One region of the Microbulbifer magnicolonia genome, then DNA from elsewhere that is predicted to be linked to it. Evidence: predicted binding sites of a transcription regulator. Region 1 holds the regulator's gene; each other region holds the start of a gene.
What was found. The regulator sigma-54, encoded in region 1, starts transcription at its own class of promoters, with help from an activator protein. The targets are predictions, from matches to a motif close to TGGCACANNNNTTGCNNT.
Positions count from the first base shown of each region.

Region 1 (7,009 bases):
GACGTTTCCGTCAGCGTCACCAGCGGCCAGATCGTCGGCCTGCTCGGCCCCAACGGCGCCGGCAAGACCACCTGCTTTTACATGATCGCCGGCCTGGTACAGGCGGACGCCGGCCAGGTGCTGATCGACGAGGAGGATATCACCCGCCTGTCCATGCACGGGCGCGCGCGCAAGGGCATCGGCTACCTGCCGCAGGAGGCCTCGGTGTTCCGCCGCCTGTCGGTGCGCGACAACATCCTCGCCATCCTCGAGACGCGCAAAGACCTGTCCCGCGCCGAGCGCCTGCAGCAGGTGCAGGAACTGCTGCGGGAGTTCAATATCACCCATATCGAGAACAGCCTCGGCATGGCCCTGTCCGGCGGCGAGCGGCGCCGTGTGGAAATTGCGCGCGCACTCGCCACCGACCCGGACTTCGTGCTGCTGGACGAGCCCTTCGCCGGCGTCGACCCCATCTCGGTCAACGACATCAAGCAGATCATCCGCCACCTGCGCGACCGCGGTATCGGCGTACTGATCACCGACCACAATGTGCGCGAGACGCTGGATATCTGTGAGACGGCCTATATCGTCAGCGAGGGCCACATCATCGCCGCCGGCACACCGGCGGAAGTGCTCGCCAACCAGCAGGTGCGCGAAGTGTATTTGGGACACGAGTTTACGATTTAGGCCCCGCGCAAATCAGCGGTCACCGTTTCCCGCCGGTGACCGACACTTCATCACCGCCGCCCGACACCCACCGCAAAACCAAGCTGCCGTTCCGGCACAGTTATTGCTTGTAATCCGCCGATCGGAGGGTTAGTCTGCAGCGTCCTGGATTTCCAGAAGATTCATCCGCCGCCTCGGTCTGCAGTTCCCCACTATGAAGCAGTCTCTCCAGTTAAAGCTCGGCACCCAGCTGACCATGACGCCTCAGCTGCAGCAGGCCATCCGGCTGCTGCAGCTGTCGACACTGGATCTGCAGCAGGAAGTGCAGTCGGCGCTGGACAGCAATCCGCTGCTGGAAATCGACGGCGACGAGCACGCCCACGGGGAGCCACTCCAGGAACATCCGTCGCCGGAACACACGACGGCCGCCGAAGCTGCGGACGGTGGCGGGGAAGGCGAGAGCGACTGGAGCCAGGACATTCCCGACGAGCTGCCGGTGGACACCCGCTGGGAGGATATCTACAGCGGCGGCAGTTACAGCGGTGGCGACGGGGACGAACTGGCACTGGAACAGCGCAATTCCGCGCCGGACAGCCTGCAGGACCACCTGCTGTGGCAGCTCAATCTCACCACCCTGTCCGAACTCGACAAGCTGATCGGCGAGAACCTGATCGACGGCATCGCCCCGAGCGGCTTCCTGGAAACACCCCTGAGCGAAATCGCCGCCGCGCTTGAGGCCGAAGAGGACGAAGTCCTCGCCGTGCTCAAGACGATCCAGCAGTTCGAGCCCGCCGGCTGCGGTGCCCGCGACCTGCGCGAGTGCCTGCTGCTGCAACTGCGCCAGCTGCCGGCCGCCACGCCCTGGCTGGAGCAGGCACAGACGGTGGTCGAGCGCCACCTGGATCTGCTCGGCAAACGCGACTTCCGCAGCCTCAGCCGTCGCACGCGGCTGAACGAGGCCCAATTGGGCGAGGTGATGCGCCTTATCCAGACGCTGACCCCCTATCCCGGCGAGGCTTTCGGCGGCGAGGAGCCGCAGTATGTGGTGCCGGATATCATCGTTCGCCGCCGCGAACAGCGCTGGCTGGTGGAGCTGAATCCAGAAACCACCCCCAGGCTGCGCATCAACGGCGACTACGCGGCCCTGATCAGGCGCGCCGACAACTCCAGCGACAACAATTTCCTGCGCGACCACCTGCAGGAAGCACGATGGTTTCTCAAAAGCCTGCAGAGCCGCAACGAGACGCTATTGAAAGTGGCCTCCTGCATCGTCGAGAAACAGCTGGGATTCTTCGAGCTGGGTCCCGAGGCTATGAAGCCCATGGTGCTCGCCGATATCGCGGAAACCATCGGCATGCATGAGTCCACCATTTCCCGGGTCACCACCCAGAAGTACATGTTCACGCCCCGCGGGGTCTTCGAGCTGAAGTACTTCTTCTCCAGCCACGTCAGCACCGACTCCGGCGAAGATGCCTCCTCCACCGCCATCCGTGCGATGATTCGCAAGCTGATCGACGCCGAAACGCCGCGCAAGCCGTTGTCCGACAACAAGATCACCCAGGAACTGGACAAGCAGGGCATCCAGGTCGCCCGCCGCACCGTGGCCAAGTACCGCGAGTCCATGGGCATCCCGTCTTCCAGCGAACGCAAGCGCCTGATTTAGCGCCGCTTGCCGACCAGACAGCGCACCCGACCGGAATGGCCACAACGGCGGCCGTGCGGCCCCGGCATCCCGACACCCGTTCAGCTGCCCTGTCAGCATCCGGCAACAATTACCGCGCCGCGGTCACCCCAAATGGTGTCGACCCTAGGGGAAACCCTGGTCGCAAACAGCCGGGCGCCCATTGCCACCCGGACCGCGACCAATCTCCGAACTTTGAGTGTATCCTTCCATTCTGGCGCACTTCCTAGTAGGGTTGCCGCCCAAACGGAAGGTAGTGCCGGTATGAGATGCACCCGATAAGGAGAAATCCATGCAGATCAACATTAGTGGCCACCACGTCGATGTCACTCCGCCCATGCGCGATTACTGCGAATCCAAGCTGGAAAGGCTGTCCCGACACTACGACAACATTACCACTGCCCAGGTAATCCTATCCGTCGAAAAACTGATTCAGAAAGCCGAAGCCAGAGTGCACATCAACGGACACGACCTCTGCGCCGGCTCCGAAGACAAAGACATGTACGCGGCCATCGACGCGCTCGCCGACAAGCTGGACCGCCAACTGAAGAAACACAAAGAGAAGTTGCAGAACCACCGCTGAACTATGACATTGGAAGCATTACTCTCTCCCCGCCTGAGCCTTTGCCATCTGGCGGGGAGTAGCAAAAAAAAGTTGCTGCTCAATATTGCCCAGGCCATTGCCGAACAATATCCACAACACGACTCCGACACTATCTTCAACCAATTGATCGCCCGCGAGCGCCTCGGCTCAACCGGTATCGGCGATGGCGTTGCGATTCCCCACTGCCGTCTGCCCGGCTGCGAGCGGCCGATCGGCGTGCTCTGTACCACCGATCCAGCCATTGATTTCGACGCCGCAGACCGCCAGCCGGTAGACCTGCTGTTTGCCCTGCTGGTCCCCGAAGACGCCGAGCAGGAACACCTGGAGACCCTGGCCGAGATTGCCGCCCTCTTCTCGGACAGCCGCGTAAGGGAAAAACTGCGCCAGGCCCAGAGCGGCGATGAGCTTTACGCACTGGCCATCGACAGTGCCGCCGCTGCATAATCTGTAACCGAATAAGCAGAACGCTCCCCAGTGACGGGATCGGCGCTACCACCGCTCCAAATCACTTAACCGGGGCGGCATGTTGCGTGCCGGACACAACGCGCTGCGTGAAGAAAGGAATTCCCCTATGCGTTTGGTAATTATCAGTGGTCGCTCGGGCTCCGGAAAAAGCTCGGCGCTGCAGTTGCTGGAGGATGTCGGCTTCAACTGCATCGACAACCTGCCCGCGAGCCTGCTGCCCGAACTCGTCAAGCGGGTGCGCGAACAGCCGCCGATCGACGAAACCCAAAACGCTCTGGACAATTCCCAACGCGCGCTGGGCAGCCCCCGCCTGGCCCTGGGGATAGACGCGCGCAATCTCTGGCAGGACGTGCAGCAGGCGCCGCAGGTGATCGAATCACTGCGCGCGAGCGGCGTCCAGTGCGATGTGATCTACCTGGATGCGCGCGCGCCGGTGCTGGTACAGCGCTTCAGCGAAACCCGGCGCAAACACCCCCTCAGCGACAACCGCACCCACCTGCTGGAAGCCCTCAACCGGGAAAAGGAGCTGCTCGCGCCTATCTCCGCAATGGCCGACATGGTGATCGATACCAGCAGCCTCAGCCTGCACCAGCTGCGCGACCTGATCAAAACCCGCGTCGTCGGCGACGGAACGGAAGGCATGGCGATACTGTTCCAGTCCTTCGGCTTCAAACACGGGGTACCGGTGGACGCGGATCTGGTTTTCGATCTGCGCTGCCTGCCCAACCCCTACTGGGTGGCGGAGCTGCGCCAGAAAACCGGCCTGGATGCTGAGGTGATCGAGTACCTGCGCACGCATCCCGAGACGGACAAAATGGAGCGGGATATCACCGAATTCCTGCAGCACTGGCTGCCGTCCTATCAGCGCAGCAACCGCAGCTACACCTGCATCTCCGTCGGCTGCACCGGCGGCCGCCACCGCTCCGTATACATGGTGGAGCAGCTGGCGAAGACCTTTGCCCACCAGTTCGACAATGTGCAGATCCGCCACCGCGAGCAGCAGATCTCTTAACCTGACATCAAAATAGAGCATCCATGCTCTATTTTGATGTCGCCCGCGAGTTGCCCGCGCAGACACATGGAACTGCTGGCATTTCGCGGGCTCGCGCCGGCCTACGGCCGCGGCGGCACATCCATGTGCCGCACTGTGAAGCAAGTTACCAGCAACAGAACGCCTGAACCGCCCATGCAGAAAAGCCGCCTCCTGATTATCAACAAGCTCGGCCTTCACGCCCGCGCAGCAAGCAAGTTTGCCCAGACTTCGGCGCGCTTCTCCGCCAACGTCAAAGTGCATTGCCAGGGCAAATCCGTGGATGGCAAGAGCGTGATGGCATTGATGCTGCTGGCCGCCGGCAAGGGCACCGAGCTCGAGCTGGAAGTGGACGGCCGCGATGAGGACGCCGCGCTCTGCGCCATCAGCGAACTGGTGGCCGACCGCTTTGGGGAAGCAGAATAGTACTTAATGCGGAATGCGGAATGCGGAATGCGGAATGCGGAATGCGGAATGCGGAATGCGGAATGCTTATCAGTTTTACGGCAGCCACTTCAACCACAATCGATTTCGGTTCGGGCTGATAGTATGATCGCGGCCGACGGCCGTTCCGGCAGCCAAGAAACCGGGTCGCGTACTCCGCATTCATCATTCCGCATTCATCATTGAGAAGCCCCTCCGTGTCCAATACCCCCCCAGCCGAAATCAAGTTCCGCGCGCAGAACCAGCTGGGTGAGTTGTTTGCTGCGCTCGACAGCGGCACCGGGCGCGAAGTCCGGCGGATGCTCAGCACCCTGACGCCGCAGAGCATCGCCCAGCTGCTGGAGAGTTCCCCGCCGCGCATCCGCCAGGTACTGTGGAAGCTGATCGACAAAGAAGTCGAGGGCGAGGTACTGCAGGAACTCACCGACGAGGTGCAGAGCCAGATCCTCGCCACCATGGACACCGAGGAAATGGTGGCGGTGATGGAGGGCCTCGACGCCGACGACATCGCCGACATACTGCAGCAGCTGCCCGAAAGGGTCATGGCGGAAGTGCTGTCCGCCATGAGCGAGACGGACCGACTGCGGGTGGAGAGCGTTCTCGCCCACGACGAGGAGACGGCCGGCGGCCTGATGGACACGGATACCATCTCCGTGCGCCCGAACCTGACCCTGGACGTGGTATTGCGCTACCTGCGCCGCCACGAGCAGCTGCCGGAATCCACCGACAGCCTGTTCGTGGTCAACCGCAAGGGCCAGTACATAGGGCTGCTGCCGCTGTCCAAGCTGCTGACCACCGACCCGTCGGTAACCGTGCGCGAGGTGATGAACACCGACGTGGAGCCGATTCCCGCCGACATGTCCGATACCGAAGTAGCGCGGCTCTTTACCAAGTACGACTGGATCACCGCGCCGGTGGTCGACGAGAACGGCCGGCTGCTGGGGCGCATCACCATCGACGATGTGGTGGACGTGATCCGCGGAGATGCCGACCACTCGCTGATGAGCCTCGCCGGTCTCGAAGAGGAGGGAGATACCTTTGCGCCGGTCCGCCGCACCGCGCGCCGGCGCGCCCTGTGGCTCGGCATCAATCTGCTCACGGCCCTGCTGGCCTCCTGGGTGATCAGCCTGTTCCAGGGCACCCTGGACAAGGTGGTGGCGCTGGCGGTACTGATGCCGATCGTCGCCAGCATGGGCGGGGTCGCCGGCAGCCAGACGCTGACGGTAGTGATCCGCGGCATGGCCCTCGGCCAGATCGGCCGCAGCAACCTCAGCTGGCTGCTGTCGCGGGAGCTGGGCTCCGCCGTGCTCAATGCGCTGCTCTGGTCCCTGGTGATGGGGCTGATCGCCGGCCTCTGGTTCGGGGACAACCGCATCGCGCTGATTATCATCGCCGCCATGGTGATCAACCTGGTCACCGCGGCCTTTGCCGGTGCGATACTGCCGGTGGCACTGCGCGCCATGCGCATAGACCCGGCCCTGGCCGGTGGCGTGGCCCTGACCACCGTCACCGATGTGGTGGGCTTTATGTCCTTCCTCGGCCTCGCCACCTGGTACTTCGGCTGACCGCTAAGCTTTATGAACGCGCTCTAGGGCCACAGGCGCCCTGAGTACATGGAGCGGCCGCTCCTACGAAACAGAAAACACTGGAAGTACAAATGCAGGAATACGACGATTACGAAGGCGAGTTGCCGAAGAGCAAGACCAGGGTCAAGCAGGAAATGCACCAACTGCAGGATCTGGGCAAACAGCTGACCGAACTCTCCAAGGCGCAACTGGCAGAAGTGCCCCTGGACGAAGACCTGCGCGAGGCGATCGCCACCCTGCACCGCATCAAATCCAACGAGGCGCGCCGGCGCCAGATACAGTACATCGGTCGCCTGATGCGCAGTGCCGACAGCGAGTCGATTGAGGCGGTACTGAACCGATTCAAGGAGCGCGACCAGCAGCACCTGCGCTTCGACAAGATGGCCGAAGACTGGCGCAAGCGCCTGCTGGCGGAAGGAAATGCGGCACAGAGCGACTTCTTCGACCGCTACCCACAGGCGGATCACCAGCAGCTGCGCCAGCTGGTGCGCGACGCGAACAGGGAAATCGAGCAGGACAAGCCGCCGACCAATCAACGCAAGCTGTTCCGCTTC
Region 1 covers NZ_JAYEFD010000001.1:1,565,139-1,572,147, forward strand. Annotated here, with positions in the region: gene lptB (LPS export ABC transporter ATP-binding protein) at 1-666, shown strand, start outside; gene RRF64_RS06910 (RNA polymerase factor sigma-54) at 860-2,308, shown strand; gene hpf (ribosome hibernation-promoting factor, HPF/YfiA family) at 2,619-2,909, shown strand; gene ptsN (PTS IIA-like nitrogen regulatory protein PtsN) at 2,913-3,374, shown strand; gene rapZ (RNase adapter RapZ) at 3,502-4,407, shown strand; gene RRF64_RS06930 (HPr family phosphocarrier protein) at 4,582-4,851, shown strand; gene mgtE (magnesium transporter) at 5,067-6,434, shown strand; gene yjgA (ribosome biogenesis factor YjgA) at 6,527-7,009, shown strand, end outside.

Region 2 (7,009 bases), on a different contig from region 1:
GAACAGCATTACGGTCTTGCCGGGTCTTTTTTATTCTGAGAATAATAAAAATAAACAGGGGCCATCATTATGGTCACTCCAACAGGTTTGGTCAGTCAGCGAGTTAATTTATTTTCCGATCAGAACTGGGCTTGGGCGGTCAGCCACAGTTTGTCCGTGTCCACACTGTATTCTTCGGCAATATAGCTGCTGTACTGAAGGCTCAATTCTGCAAAGCCGACTTTCCCTCCGACTTCAAACCCGTATTCGCTGCCAAGCTTGTCCATGCCGGAAGCATCCGTATCGTCAGAGCTGAGCTGGTGGTAATTGAGTGAAAGCTTGACTCCCGCCAACGCGGTGCCCAGTGTCGCATAGACGTCTTCGATACCTCCGACAATATTGCCGCTACCGCCACCGAGAAACATGTCGTTCCAACCCTGGAACTTGTGCAGAGTCGCAAGCGGCGTGATGAACTGGCCCTCGTCGCCATCGGCACCCAGCAGCTCATAACCACCTTTCAGCGTTACCGGGCCGAGTTTATAGCCGGCTTCGGCGAGTAAATAGGCTGCATCGAAGTTGGACGGGTTGTCGGCAGCGGCTGACTGGGCGGCATACTCCAGCACGTAGCTCGCGGCGCCGGTCGCTCCCGCGAAGCGCAGTCCATAGGTGTCGGTGGAAAAAGCGGGGGCGCTCTCGTTATCGAGCAGATAGGCATAGGCCGTTATAGACCCGGCACTCAAACCGCTGTATTTGGCGTTCAACAAGTAAGAGTCATTCTCGTGGTCGCCGACAGGGCTGTCCTCGCCAAAGATGCGGTTGATATTGTCTATATGGGCGAGAAACAGCGTCGTATTGGCCAGACTGCTATCGCTGATGCTGAGGCCGTCATAAGTCTGCTCGTTCTGGCGGAAGCCGACACCGCCAACAAAACGCTGGTTATCCAGCAGTATACGCTGGCGGCCATACTTGATCGTCGTGCCGCCGATGGTATAGGACAAGGATGCCTGGTTGATTTCCGTACCCGCCGGGTCCGCCACGCCGCCTTCGAAATCGCTCAGGTGAGTGACATCGTCCATTTCGATCAGTGCGCGAAATCCCTGAAAGAGTGCCGATTCATAAGTCAGGCGGGTCTTCAGGCTGGTCAGATCCACTGTCTCCAGCCCGTCTGTATCCACCAGTTCACTGCGTGCGCGCAGTCCCAGTGTAATCTTGCCGAAGGCGAGAGCCTCTGACACAGTCGCAGCGGTAACTTCGGCGGGTTCGTCTGTGCCGCCGGCCGTGGCTGCCGCTGTGTTTCCGGCTGCTGCGATCAATGAAAGCAGCCCACAGCAAATCGATTTCTTCCCTAGCATCTTCAGCATCTCCCCGATTGGTGGCCGGCAGGAAGTCGCCGGCATAAAAAAAGGCGCTCACAGACAACTGTCGAAAGACAGTGAGTCAGTGAGCGCCTCTGCTCAGGTCCCGCCGCGCTACGCGATCGGAACAGTTATGGTGTGCAAGCCGCGGTGAAAGTTAAATCGCGAGATGCCGTCCGTTAGCAAAATGGATGGCTGGAGTTCGACGCCTTGCCAGAGAATCGATGCACAGAGTGTGCCAGCAGGGCGGGGGCCCCTATTGGTATTGATTATGGCAGCGGCGCCTTTTCAGTGCGGAGCGGCCGTCCCGCAGCAGAGTCGAGGATCCATATTGGTGCGATTCGCGGGCAACAAAACGTGCGCGCAACAAAAAGGGCCGTACACGAATGTACGGCCCTCCTGCTCGCCAGGTTAACTGGGCGCAATCACCAAGTGTAGTTCAGGGAAACACCAGCCAGCCAGGCTTCGATGTTGGTGGTGCCGCCGTCGAAGTAAGTGGGAACTGGAATCGGTGTGATTTCCTGGATGGTTTCGTCATCGCCCCACAGGTAGGCAAAGCCACCGTCGATGCTCAGCTGATTGTTGAACTTGTAGGTGCCGCCGAAGGTTACCCACTGGCGATCGGTGTCCGGAATGGACAGGGTGCGCCAGGTGACCGGTAGTCCGAGCGCATTGGCTGTCGGCTCATCCGGATTGAGACCGTCGCGGGCCGCACCTTCGTCGTAGGCGTAGCCGATGCGCCAGGTGACCTCTTCGCACGGATAGTATTCGCCGGCGATGCTGTAGCGCCAACCGCTCGAGAAGTTTTCTTCCTTGAACAGCAGCGGGTCAAACGGTGCACCGCCTTCCGGGACAAAGGCCTCGAGGCGTTCAAAGTCGTCCCAGTCGGTCCACATGGCGCCGAGGGCAATACCCCAGTAGTTGTCGAAGCGGTGGTACAGGCCCAGCTCCCATGTGTCCGGCAGATCCAGGGTGACATTGCCATCGGCGTTATGGAAAGGCGGCAAGGTCGGGATCAGCGCCGTGGGCAGTATGTCAGAATTTACATCGCCCTCGAGCTCGGGATCGAGCTCCGCGTGGTAGGAGATACCGAAGCGGGTGCGATCGGTAATGTTCCACAGGGCGCCGATGCTCCAGCTCACATCCCAGTCATCCGCATTGTCGTAATCCAAAATCGACGTGTTGGATGCGGATGGATCCAATGGGAAGTTGGACGGGAATTTGGTTTTCAGGGTCGCATCGGCGTACAGGAAGTTGACTGCCAGACCGATGCTGAATTGATCGTTGTAGTCGTATGCCACTGAGGGCGCGATATTGACGGTCAGCAGTTCTGTCTTGTCGGCGATGGTGGTCACCAGCCAGTCGCTGGAAAAATCGGTTTCCAATCCATAGGTGGTGTACATGGAGAGGCCAAAGGACCAGCAGTCGTCGATCGGCAATGCCAGGTAGGCGTTGGGTATAAATGCGCTGGGCGAGTAATCGTCGTCTTTGATGGGGATCGGTTCCAGCGGAATGAAGCCGCCAGTTATGGGATTCGGGAGGAAGTAGGTGACGTCCCCCGCTGCGTCGATTTCCGGATTGATGTAGGACACGCCGCCGGAAATGCTGATTTCCTTGAACAGAGCGGAGCCGGCCGGGTTGCGCGCGAGGATGGCGGCGTTGTCACCGATAGCATTCTCTGCTGCGAAGGCGCGGCCCAGACCGGAAGTGCTGGTTTCCTGCAGGTAAAAACCTGCGGCCATGGCGCCGCTGGACGCGGAGCTGATTGCGGCAGCCAAAACTGCGCGGCGCAGAAATGTCTTGTTCATGAGATCCCACTCTATTGCTGATTACAGAAAGCCACACGCAGAATTGGGAAATACTGATATATGGCAGGAAGACGTTTTTTGACGCCTTCCGTTTTCGTAATTTGTTCCCTGTCAAAAAAGTCTAGCAACGCCAAACACCGCCAACAGTGGAAACGGGCGACTTTATAAAGACAAAAAGCCGAAAAATCTATCGAATGTCGCGATTTTTTTTCGACTTTTAGAAGTGGAAAGGAATTTTATTGACTCGACGCGATGTTTTTTCCGTCGATGGATAATTTGGTCAAGGCGATTTGGTAGGTTTCGCCATCTTCTTCCTGTTGCATCAGTTTCACCAGGGCGTAGTTCCATTTTGGTGCAAGCCAGATGATTGTTTCGCGTTCCGAATCTCCGTCCCGCACGCGCTCGACCTTGATGGTTTCAATTAGCCCCAGTGGTGTTTGCAGCTTTTCGGTTCCCGCAACGGTGAACTTGTATTCGCGGATTTTTCTGCCGTCGGCAACCTGGTATTCGAGATCCTTTTTTTTGTTGGCAACGTCGAGGGCCAGTTGCAGCGGGTAGTTGATTTTATCCAGCACATTTTCCGGGGCGTTCTCCAGGGTTCTTTTGGCGTTGGAAACATTGACGACCCGCCGCTGCGCCGGTTCCCCCTCTTTCGGTTCAAAGTTCAGCACCGTGTGTTTGTCGCGCCCCAGTCCGGTTCTGTGGTACTCGTAATGCTGTGGGATCAGGCGGCCTTGCTCGATGCCGAAGCGTGAGTATTCGCGTATGTCGGCGAACAGGGAATCGGCGTTGAAGTCCAGCCGCCAGCTGTTGTTGCGGCCGGAAAGCTCGCGGGTGGCGGTGACACCGATGCCGTTATAGCTGGCGGTGTAGGTGGCGGAAAAAGGTTTGAGTTCGGCAGCCAGGATCTGACCGGAAAGGAAAAGGAGTAACAAGGCGATAAAGCGCGCTGGCACGGCGACCTCCTGATGTCTGGACCGCGTCGCGCGTTTACAAAGCGCAGCTTTGTGCGCGGAGCGGCGGCCCGCCACGGGTGGCGGGACCCTGGGTTGATCGAAAACGGAATTGTAGCGCCGGGGAAGCGGGCATTACATTTGCCGTCCGCTCCCCCGTTCGCCTGCAAGCAGGCTACAGCGCATCGTACGATCCGAAATCTATACCGAACCTGAATCCGTTGTCAGTCAATGAGACACGGCTCGCCGGGAAAAGTGCAGATGACCTCGCTGGGATCTGGCGGGGATCTATTAATCGGCTGCGGCTAGCTGCTTGCCGCAGCGGGGCAGCAGCTCACCGTCCAGTTCCGAGCGGTCCTCCACCATGCGCAGGCGGCCGCGGGCAAACCAGCTCACCGCGAGCGGGTAGATGACATGCTCCTGCACCTGTACCCGTTTGGCAAGCTGCTCGGCGGTGTCGCCGGCTTCAATCGGCACTACCGCCTGAACGATGGCGGGGCCGCCGTCCAGTTCTTCGGTGACGAAGTGCACCGTGACACCGTGTTCGCTGTCGCCGGCTTCCAGCGCGCGCTGGTGGGTGTGCAGGCCCTGGTATTTGGGCAGCAGGGAGGGGTGGATATTCAGCAGACGGCCACTGTAGTGGCGCACGAACTCCGGTGTCAGGATGCGCATAAAGCCGGCCAGCACCACCAGGTCCGGGTTGTGGCGGTCAATCTCCTCGATCAGCGCCCGATCAAAGGTGTCGCGATTCGGGAAGTCCCTGTGGTCGACCACCGCGGCGGGAATGCCCGCCTCGGTGGCGCGCGTCAGGCCGTAGGCCTCCGGCTTGTTGCTGATGACAGCGCTGAGAGTGAAATCTGCATCGTCCCGCGCGGCTGCATCGATCAGCGCCTGTAAATTGGTGCCGCTGCCGGATATCAGCACGGCCACCCTGCACTGTTTTTTTGATGGGGAATCGGAGGACATCAAAGACCTGCCAGCTCCACCGCTTCGGCGCCCGCCGCGGCGGCTTCGATGCTGCCGATCACAAAGGCGTCTTCGCCCAGCTTGCGCAGGGTCGCCAGTGCGGCATCGGCCGCGTCGGCCGGCACGCAGATCACCATGCCCACGCCGCAGTTGAAGGTGCGGTACATCTCGCGGCCGTCGATATTGCCGGCGTCGCGCAGCCAGCGGAATACCGGCGGCAGTTCCCAGCTGTTGACGTCGATGCGGGCGCAGGCGCCTTCCGGCAGCACCCGCGGCAGGTTTTCCAGCAGGCCGCCGCCGGTGATATGGCTGAGCGCATTGACCTGGCAGCTCTTCATCAGTTCGAGCAGGCTCTTCACGTAAATGCGCGTCGGCGCCATCAGCGCCTTGGCCAGGGTCACGCCGCCCATATCTTCTTGGAGGTCGGCGCCGCTGATTTCCAGCACCTTGCGGATCAGCGAATAGCCGTTCGAGTGGGGGCCGCTGGCGCCGAGGCCGAGCAGTACATCGCCGGTCTTGACCTTGCTGCCGTCGATGATTTCGGACTTCTCCACCACGCCGACACAGAAGCCGGCCAGATCGTAGTCGTCACCTTCGTACATGCCGGGCATTTCCGCGGTCTCACCGCCCACCAGGGCGCAGCCGGCCAGTTCACAGCCCCTGCCGATGCCGGACACCACTTCCGTGGCGATATCCACGTTCAGTTTGCCGGTGGCGTAATAGTCGAGGAAAAACAGGGGCTCGGCGCCGGCCACCACCAGGTCGTTGACGCACATGGCCACCAGGTCAATGCCGATGGTGTCGTGGATACCGAGGTCCATCGCCAGGCGCAGCTTGGTGCCGACGCCGTCGGTGCCGGACACCAGCACCGGCTCCCTGTAGCCGCTGGGCAGTTCGCACAGGGCGCCGAATCCGCCCAGCCCGCCCATTACTTCCGGGCGCGCGGTGCGCTTGGCGACGTGCTTGATGCGCTCAACCAGGGCATTGCCCGCGTCGATATCGACACCGGCGTCTTTATAGGAGAGGGGCTTTTGTGGATTCTGCGGCTTGGAATCGCTCATGATTCATCCTGCGATGGGTCTACGGAGGGCGCGTATTCTAGCCCGGTCTTGGGCAGGTATCCACGCCCTCGCTTGATCTCTGCCCATCCAGCGCAATTTCCGCTCTAATCCATGCAGAAGCATGGGCGTACGAGCGTAAATCGCACTGGCTGGACAGATATCGGCGCGATCATCGCGCCTCCCGGCCCAAGTCCGGGCTAATGGGAAACTAACCAATTGTGCGAATAGGTCGGCGATTCTGGCAAACGCCCGGGCGCGGCGACGCCGCGGGGGCTCGACACAGGGGCATTGCGAGAAATGCGGGCCAGGTACTGGGAGAAATACCCGACACTGATACAATAGCCCCAAATCTGGCCGTGACCCGCCCATTTTGGCGCCCTGCGCCGCGGAACCGGCCGCTTTCACAGATCAGGGCGGAAGGTGAGTATCCACGCCTTCCGGACCGTTGAAGAGGTTTCGGGGAGATATCCGATGCATAAGCTGCTCCGGCATGGATTGATGCCAGCGGGTCTGGTGCTGTTGCTCTGCGCGCTGGTCCTGCCCGCCCAGGCCCGGGTGATCCCGGATCTGTACGAGGTGGTGGAAGCCGTGCCGAGCCGCGGTGCCACTGACCGCGCCAGCGCCGGCAGTCGCGGGCTGGAGCGGGTGTTTGTGCGCGTGACCGGTGACGCGGCCATCGGCAGCAATCCCCAGCTGCAGCCGGTGCTGCAGGAGGCGCAGCAGTATATTCAGGGCTACCGCTATACCAGCGAAGACAACCAGCTGTACCTGCACCTCTCCTATGATCCCCAGGCCGTGGCCGATCAGGTGCACAAGCTGGGGCTGCCCATGTGGCCGAACAACCGTCCCGGCACGCTGGTGTGGATGGCGGTGGACACGCTGCAGGG
Region 2 covers NZ_JAYEFD010000005.1:31,013-38,021, forward strand. Annotated here, with positions in the region: gene RRF64_RS17360 (alginate export family protein) at 120-1,340, opposite strand; gene RRF64_RS17365 (outer membrane protein transport protein) at 1,760-3,142, opposite strand; gene RRF64_RS17370 (DUF3108 domain-containing protein) at 3,379-4,098, opposite strand; gene purN (phosphoribosylglycinamide formyltransferase) at 4,387-5,061, opposite strand; gene purM (phosphoribosylformylglycinamidine cyclo-ligase) at 5,061-6,122, opposite strand; gene RRF64_RS17385 (DUF2066 domain-containing protein) at 6,594-7,009, shown strand, end outside.
Region 2: RRF64_RS17360 (alginate export family protein) is a predicted target of sigma-54. The motif match lies at 1,558-1,575, and genes of this name have one in related genera.

Region 3 (7,009 bases), 290 kb from region 1:
CTGTCCTGTACACCGAAGCGGCACCAGGTACTGCCGACACAGGATTTCACCGTGCGCAGGGATTTGCCGTAGGCGTGGCCGGTCTCGAAACCGGCGTCGATCAGCTCGCGCCAGATCAGCGGCAGCTGCTCCAGACGCGCGCCGAACAGGTCGATGCGCTGACCGCCGGTGATCTTGGTATAGAGATCGTATTTTTTCGCCACCTGGCCGACCGCGATCAGCTTGTCCGGGGTTATCTCGCCGCCGGGTATCCGCGGCACCACGGAGTAGCTGCCGTTCTTCTGCATATTGGCCATAAAGGTGTCGTTGGTGTCCTGCAGGCCGACGTGCGGTTTCCTGTGGATATGCTCGTTCCAGAGTGAAGCGAGAATGGACGCGACTGCCGGCTTGCAGATCTCGCAGCCGCGGCCGCTGCCGTGTTTCTGCAGCAGTTCATCGAAGGTCTTTATTTCCTCCACCTGCACCAGATGGAACAGCTCCTGGCGCGTGAAGGGGAAGTGGGCACACAGGTGGTTGTTGACCTCCATGCCCAGCGCCGCCAGCTCCTCGTCGACGACATTTTTCAGCAGCGCCGCGCAGCCGCCGCAGCCGGTGGAGGCCCTGGTCGCATCCTTGACGTCGGCGAGCGAACAGCAGCCACCGGCCACCGCATCGACAATCTGCCCCTTGCTGACGTTGTGGCAGGAGCAGATGGTGGCCGTCGCCGGCAGGGCGCCGGCGCCCAGCGCCGGTGCGGCGCCGTCGACCGCGGGCAGTATCAGCCGCTCCGGGTGCTCGGGCAGATCGATAGCGTTCAGGTGATACTGCAGCAGCTGATCGTAGTCACCGGTATCGCCGACCAGCACCGCACCGAGCAGCTTCTTGCCATCGGCGTCGGTGATCATGCGCTTGTAGACACCGCTCTGCTCGTCGACAAAAGTGATGGCCGCGGCGCCCTCGGCGCGGCCGTGGGCGTCGCCGATGGAGCCCACCTCCACGCCGAGCAGTTTCAGCTTGGTGCTCATGTCGGCACCGGTGAAGACCTGGCTGGTTTCGCCGCACAGCTGCGCCAGCGCGGTGCGCGCCATGGTGTAGCCCGGGGCCACCAGGCCGTAGATAAAATTGTTGTACAGGGCGCACTCGCCGATGGCGAAAATATTCTGGTCGGAGGTGCGGCAGGACTCGTCGACGGCGATACCGCCGCGCTCGCCGATTTCGAGGCCGGCGGCTTTCGCCAGTTTGTCTTCCGGGCGGATACCGGCGGAAAACACGATCAGGTCGGTAAGGAGTTCACGCTCCCCTTGAAAGCGCATGCGCAGGCGGCCGTCCACCGCCTCGATCAGTTCGGTGGCGGTGCTGGTGTGCACGGTAACACCCAGGTCCTCGATCTTGTTCTTCAGCAGCGCCGAGCCGCCGGCGTCCAGCTGTACCGACATCAGTCCCGGCGCGAACTCGACTACATGGGCCTCGAGCCCGAGTTCACGCAAGGCATTGGCCGCCTCCAGCCCCAGCAGACCGCCGCCCACGACGACGCCAACTGAGCCGCCTGCACTGGCTGCGCGGATTGCGTCCAGGTCCTCGATGGTGCGATAGACGAAACACTTCTCGTGTTCGTGGCCCGGAATTGGCGGCACGAAGGGATAGGAGCCGGTGGCGAGCACCAGGCGGTCGTAGCTTTGCTCGATACCGCTGGCAGAAGTAACTGTCCTGTTTTCCCGGTCGATCGCGACGGCGGCGTCGTTCAGCAGCAGTTCGAAACCCCAGTCGCGGTACTGCTCGATCTTGCCCATGGCGAGATCTTCTGCGGAGCGGCCGGCGAAATATTCGGACAGGTGTACGCGGTCGTAGGCGGGCCTGGGTTCGGCGCAGAAGACGGTGACCTCGAACAGCGCCTTTTCCGGCCGCGCGGCCAGCTGCTCGAGGAAGTGGTGACCCACCATGCCGTTGCCGATAACGATAAGTTTTTGCTTGACCATAGTCCTGCCATCTATTCTGTAGTTTCGGCAGGGAAGGAGGGGGCGGTGACTTGGCACGGGCGCCTCCTCTTCTGCCGAAGAGTCCAGGCGCCGTTGCCTCATTAGGGGGTAAATTGTGTTGGTACTGAAAACTATTCAAACTTTGTGCCAAGACGAAAGACACGGTATTTCCGGCGTTGGCGGTCAATGGTGATGTTCGCATTGCGATAAGTTGGTGCGCCCGGAAAATGAATGCTCTGCGATGGTGCCTTTTCTCTTGTGGGAGCGGCAGAATTTGTAGGAGCGGTCCGGCCGGGAGCGGCCCATGGCCGCGATCGATGTCTGACGGCGCAAAGATCTATCGCGGCCACCGGCGGATGACCGCCCCGCCGCTCCTACAGCAGATAAAGCAGGTGCGACAGCAGCAGCAACAGCGCGACCATCTGCCAGAACAGCAGCGGATTGCGCTCAATCAGCGGCCGCTCCCCCTCGCGGGCAAAAGCCGGATTCGGTGTCTGCAGGTCGTGCACGAATTCCGACAGCGCCGGGTAGCGGTTTCTGGGATCCGGTGCGCAGGCCCTGCGCAGGGCGCCGTCGATCCACTCGGGAATATCGTCGCGGTGCTCGCGGGCGCTGATGTATTGCAGGCCGGCATAGCTCTTCAGCTGGTAGTGGTGGAAGCCCGCGTGCTCGCGGTAGGGGTAGTGGCCGGTGAGCAACTCGTAGGCGATAACGCCGAGGGAGAAGATATCCGAGCGGTGGCTGGGGCTGTCGCCGAAGAAGTATTCCGGCGCGGCGTAATTCTTGCTGCCCGGCGGTGCCTCGCCGTCGAGGTTCAGCTGTTCGCGCAAACCGGGACCGTCGGCACCGCCCAGATCGATCAGTTTCAGGCGGCCGTCGCCTGCCACCATGATATTTTCCGGCTTCAGGTCCCCGTGCACGATTTCCATACGCTGCAGGCGGCGCAGGGCGCTGACCAGCTGGGCGATCATTTCCCGCACCTGTTCTATGTCCGGATGGGGGTGCAACTGCATCCACTGGCGCAGGTTCTGGCCGTCGATATATTCCAGCACATGGTAGAGAAACTGGCGGCCGGGTTTGGGAGGAAATATCTTGATAATGCCCGGGTGATCCAGGCGGCGGCCGGTCCACTCCTCGGCAATAAAGCGCTCGATATAGGCGGGGTCGTCGCTGAAATTGATCGACGGGGTCTTGATCGCGCGCAACTCTCCATTTTCTCCGACCCGACCATTTTTTTCTTGGTCCCGCCCATTTTTCTCGTCCCGCCCGCTCTCCGTATCCCGCGCCAGATACAGCTGGCTGCGGCTGCTCGCGTGCAGCTCCTGCAGTATCAGGTAACCGTCGAGCCTGTTGCCCGGGCGCAGTTCCGGCGGGAAGGGCAGCTGGCGGCTGTGACTCAGCAGGTCATCTGCGCTCGGCGTTTCAACGCGCTGAACCCGGCACACCACCGCACTTAGATTGTCACTGGAGCCGCCGGCCATGGCGGCGTCCACCAGTGCCAGGGCGGCAGCAGCGCCCCTGTCGTGCAGTATTTCGCCGACGATTTCCGCCGGCAGGTAATCGTGCACCCCGTCACTGCTGAGCAGAAAGATATCGCCGGCCTGCAACTCCTCGCGGCGATAATCGATCTCCACGTGGGCATCCATTCCCAGGGCGCGGCTCAGGAAGGTGCGGCCATGGCCCAGGGTGCGGCTGTGATCGCGGGTCAGGCACTCGAGCTGGCCCGCACGCAGGCGGTAGATGCGCGAGTCGCCGATATGGATCAGGTGCGCGCTGGTGCCCTTGAATATCACCGCGGAGAAGGTGGTGAGCCAGCCCTGACGAATATCGCTGCTGCCGCCGCCCTGGCGAAACAGCCAGCTGTTCAGCGAGTGCAGAACGCGCGCGGCGGCGTACTTTACCGACCAGGTTTCCGGTGTGCTGTAGAAATCGGCGAGAAAACCGCTGATGGCGGCGCGCGCCGCCGCGCCACCAGCCTCGGCGCTGGCGACACCGTCGGCCACCGCGGCCAGGGCGCCGCGGCGGCGCAGGTCCGCGCCGTCCGCATTGCAGACGGCACAGGCGTCGTCATTGAACTTGCGGCGGCCGGCGACTGAGGCGCTGGAAAATGCCAGCGCCGCGTCCGGGCGGGCCTGCGGTCCGCACGCCGAGCCGGAGCCTTCAGCGCGCGAAGCGGAAATGCCCGGCGTTCCCAGGTCAGGCGACATCGATCAGGGACACGCTGCCGTCGGGCAGGACTTCGGCCATCTGCCCCTCGGGCTCCTCCAGCAGCAACAGAGCCGCGAAGCCGAGCATCGCGGTGGCGGCGATCACCAGGAAGAAGACCTGATAGGACACCAGGCTGAGCACCGTCAGGTAGAAGACGGCACCCACATTGCCGTAGGCGCCGGTCATGCCGGCAATCTGTCCGGTCAGGCGGCGCTTGATCAGCGGCACCACCGCAAACACCGCGCCCTCGCCGGCCTGCACGAAGAAGGAGCAGGCCATGGCCGCCACCACCGCCATGTACAGCGGCCACTGGGCGTCGATCAGGCTCATGGTGAAATAGCCGAGCGCGAGGCCCGCGGTCAGGATCAGCAGTGTCGGCCTGCGCCCGCAGCGGTCACTGATCAGGCCGCCCGCCGGGCGCGACATCAGGTTCATAAAGGCATAGGCACTGGCCACCAGGCCGGCCTGGACCGGGTCCAGCGTGAAGGTTTCGGAAAAAAACAGCGGCAGCATGGACACCACCGCCAGTTCGGAGCCGAAGGTGGCGAAATAGAGCAGGTTCAGCACCGCGACCTGTTTGAATTTGTAGCGGTGAATCGGCGCCGGCGGATGGCTGAAGATTTCGCGGTTGATACTGAAGGTCTTGCGCGCATCCAGCAGGTACAGCAGCGCGAGCCCGCCGTAAATGGCGGTCGCCCAGAAATCGGAGACGATGCCCACACCCGCCGACAGTTTCCAGGTCAGCAGGGCCAGTGCCGCGTACATCGGCACCTTCATGATCAGCAGCAGTGCGAAGTCGCCGGGGCTGGTGACCTCCATGGCGCCGATCTTCTTCGGCTTGAAGTAGGTGGAACCCTTGGGCGTGTCGGTCACCGAGGCGTAGTAGACAAAGCTGTAGACGAGCGCGATTGCACCGGTGAGACCGATCGCGTAGCGCCAGCCCTCGTGTCCGGGAGCGTCGCCGCCGAACAGCAGCGCAATGGTCGGCAGGCTCATGGCCGCGGCGGCGGAGCCGAAATTGCCCCAGCCGCCGTAGATGCCCTCGGCGGTGCCCAGCTGTCGGGCGGGGAACCACTCGGACACCATGCGGATGCCAACCACGAAGCCGGCGCCGATAAAACCGAGCAGGAAGCGCCCCAGCGCCGCCTGCGCGAAGTTGTCGGCGAGCGCGAAGATAAAGCAGGGCACACTGCCGACCGCGAGCAGTACCGAGTAGGTCAGCCGCGGGCCGTATTTATCCGTCAGCATGCCGATGACAATGCGCGCGGGTATCGTCAGTGCCACGTTCAGGATCAACAGGGTTTTCACCTGATCCTTGGTCAGCGCCAGGCTGTCGGCAATGGCCATCAGCAGCGGGGCGTGGTTGAACCAGGCAAAGAAGGTGATAAAGAAGGCCACCCAGGTCAGGTGGAGTATCTTGATTTTCCCGCGGAAGGAAAAAAGGTTCAGAGTTGTGCTGGACATGCGCATTTCCTTTTATTGGTTTTTCCGCGGGCACAAAAAAAGCCCACGGGTGCGGCCTGGCGGCCGCTGCCGGTGGACTTCGTTGTCCGTGTATGGATTTGCCTGGCGAACTGAAAAATCGCCTGTATAGATTCGACGGCGAGTGGACTCGCGAATCTCAATTTCCTTTATTCGTTATTCAATAACTGTGCCATTCCATTAATCTGCCGAATTCAATCAACGCGCCGCTATTTCTGACAGCGCAGGAATTCCACCGTCTGCTGGTACAGCTCCGGGCGGAAGGCCTGTTCGGCGCCGGCGCTGACCGGCGAGAAGTCCCGGCACAACTCCAGCATTTGCATGGCCTTGCTCGCGGTCGGGCAACCCAATTCGTTGCCGCTGTGGGCGAACAGGTGCCAGCCGGGATTGGTCGCGGCTTCGGCGTCGCGGCGCCGGTACAGCCGGTCCGCGAGTGACGGCAGCAGAAGTTCCGTCGACAGGTCCAGGTAGCGCTCCTGCGCCAGCAGCGCGGCGGCATCCCGGCGCTGGTCGCTCTCGCCGAGCCAGTTGCAGGCCAGCAGCAGTGCGGCGCGCAGCGCCAGGTGCGTTGTCGGGTTGGCGATGTGCCAGCGCTCGGTAACGGCCAGTACCTTCTCCGGCATCGCCGGCAGCAGGCGGTTGCAGGGCGTGGCGATGACGCCTATGCCCCGGCGCGCCGCCAGGGTGTTCCAGGGTTCGCCGACGCAGTAGCCGTCGATCTCGCCGCGGCGCAGGCTGTCCAGCATCTGCTCCGGCGGCAGTACCACGATCTGCAGGTCCCGGTCCGGGTCTATCGCCGCCGCGCGCAGCCAGTGGCGCAGTTGCAGCGTGTGGCTGGAAAAGGGATAGACGGTCGCCAGCCTTATTGATGCCGTGTCGTCCCGGGAGTGAATATATCCTGCGAGCGCGCGGCCGACCGCCGCGCCGTCGCACTCCCCGGCCGGCAGGGACAGCTTGCGGTACAGGGATTCCGCCAGGGTAATCGCGTTGCCGTTGCAGCTCAGTATCAGCCCACTCAGCAGTTTTTCCCCGCACTGGGGCAGTGTCTGCGCCAGGGTCAGCGGCATGGGAGCCAGCATCGCGGCGGCATCGGCGGCGCCACCGATCAGCTTGTCGCGCAGGGTCGCCCAGGAAGTCTCCCGCTGCAGTTCCACCTGCAGGCCGAAGCGGGCGAAGAATCCCTGTTCCCGGGCCACGACCAGCGGCGCGCTGTCGGTGAGGCGCAGGTAGAGCAATTTGATGTGGCTTCGTTCCGGGCACAGGGATATCGACATGACCGTCTCAGTTTTCACTCTGTAAATATTCAATGAGCCGTTCCGCCACGGCGCGCATGGTTGCATTGCTGCTCATCGCCAGGTTGCGCA
Region 3 covers NZ_JAYEFD010000001.1:1,852,176-1,859,184, reverse strand. Annotated here, with positions in the region: gene nirB (nitrite reductase large subunit NirB) at 1-1,955, opposite strand, end outside; gene RRF64_RS08105 (bifunctional protein-serine/threonine kinase/phosphatase) at 2,330-4,162, opposite strand; gene RRF64_RS08100 (NarK family nitrate/nitrite MFS transporter) at 4,152-5,627, opposite strand; gene RRF64_RS08095 (CmpA/NrtA family ABC transporter substrate-binding protein) at 5,855-6,919, opposite strand; gene RRF64_RS08090 (ANTAR domain-containing response regulator) at 6,927-7,009, opposite strand, start outside.
Region 3: nirB (nitrite reductase large subunit NirB) is a predicted target of sigma-54. The motif match lies at 2,088-2,105, and genes of this name have one in related genera.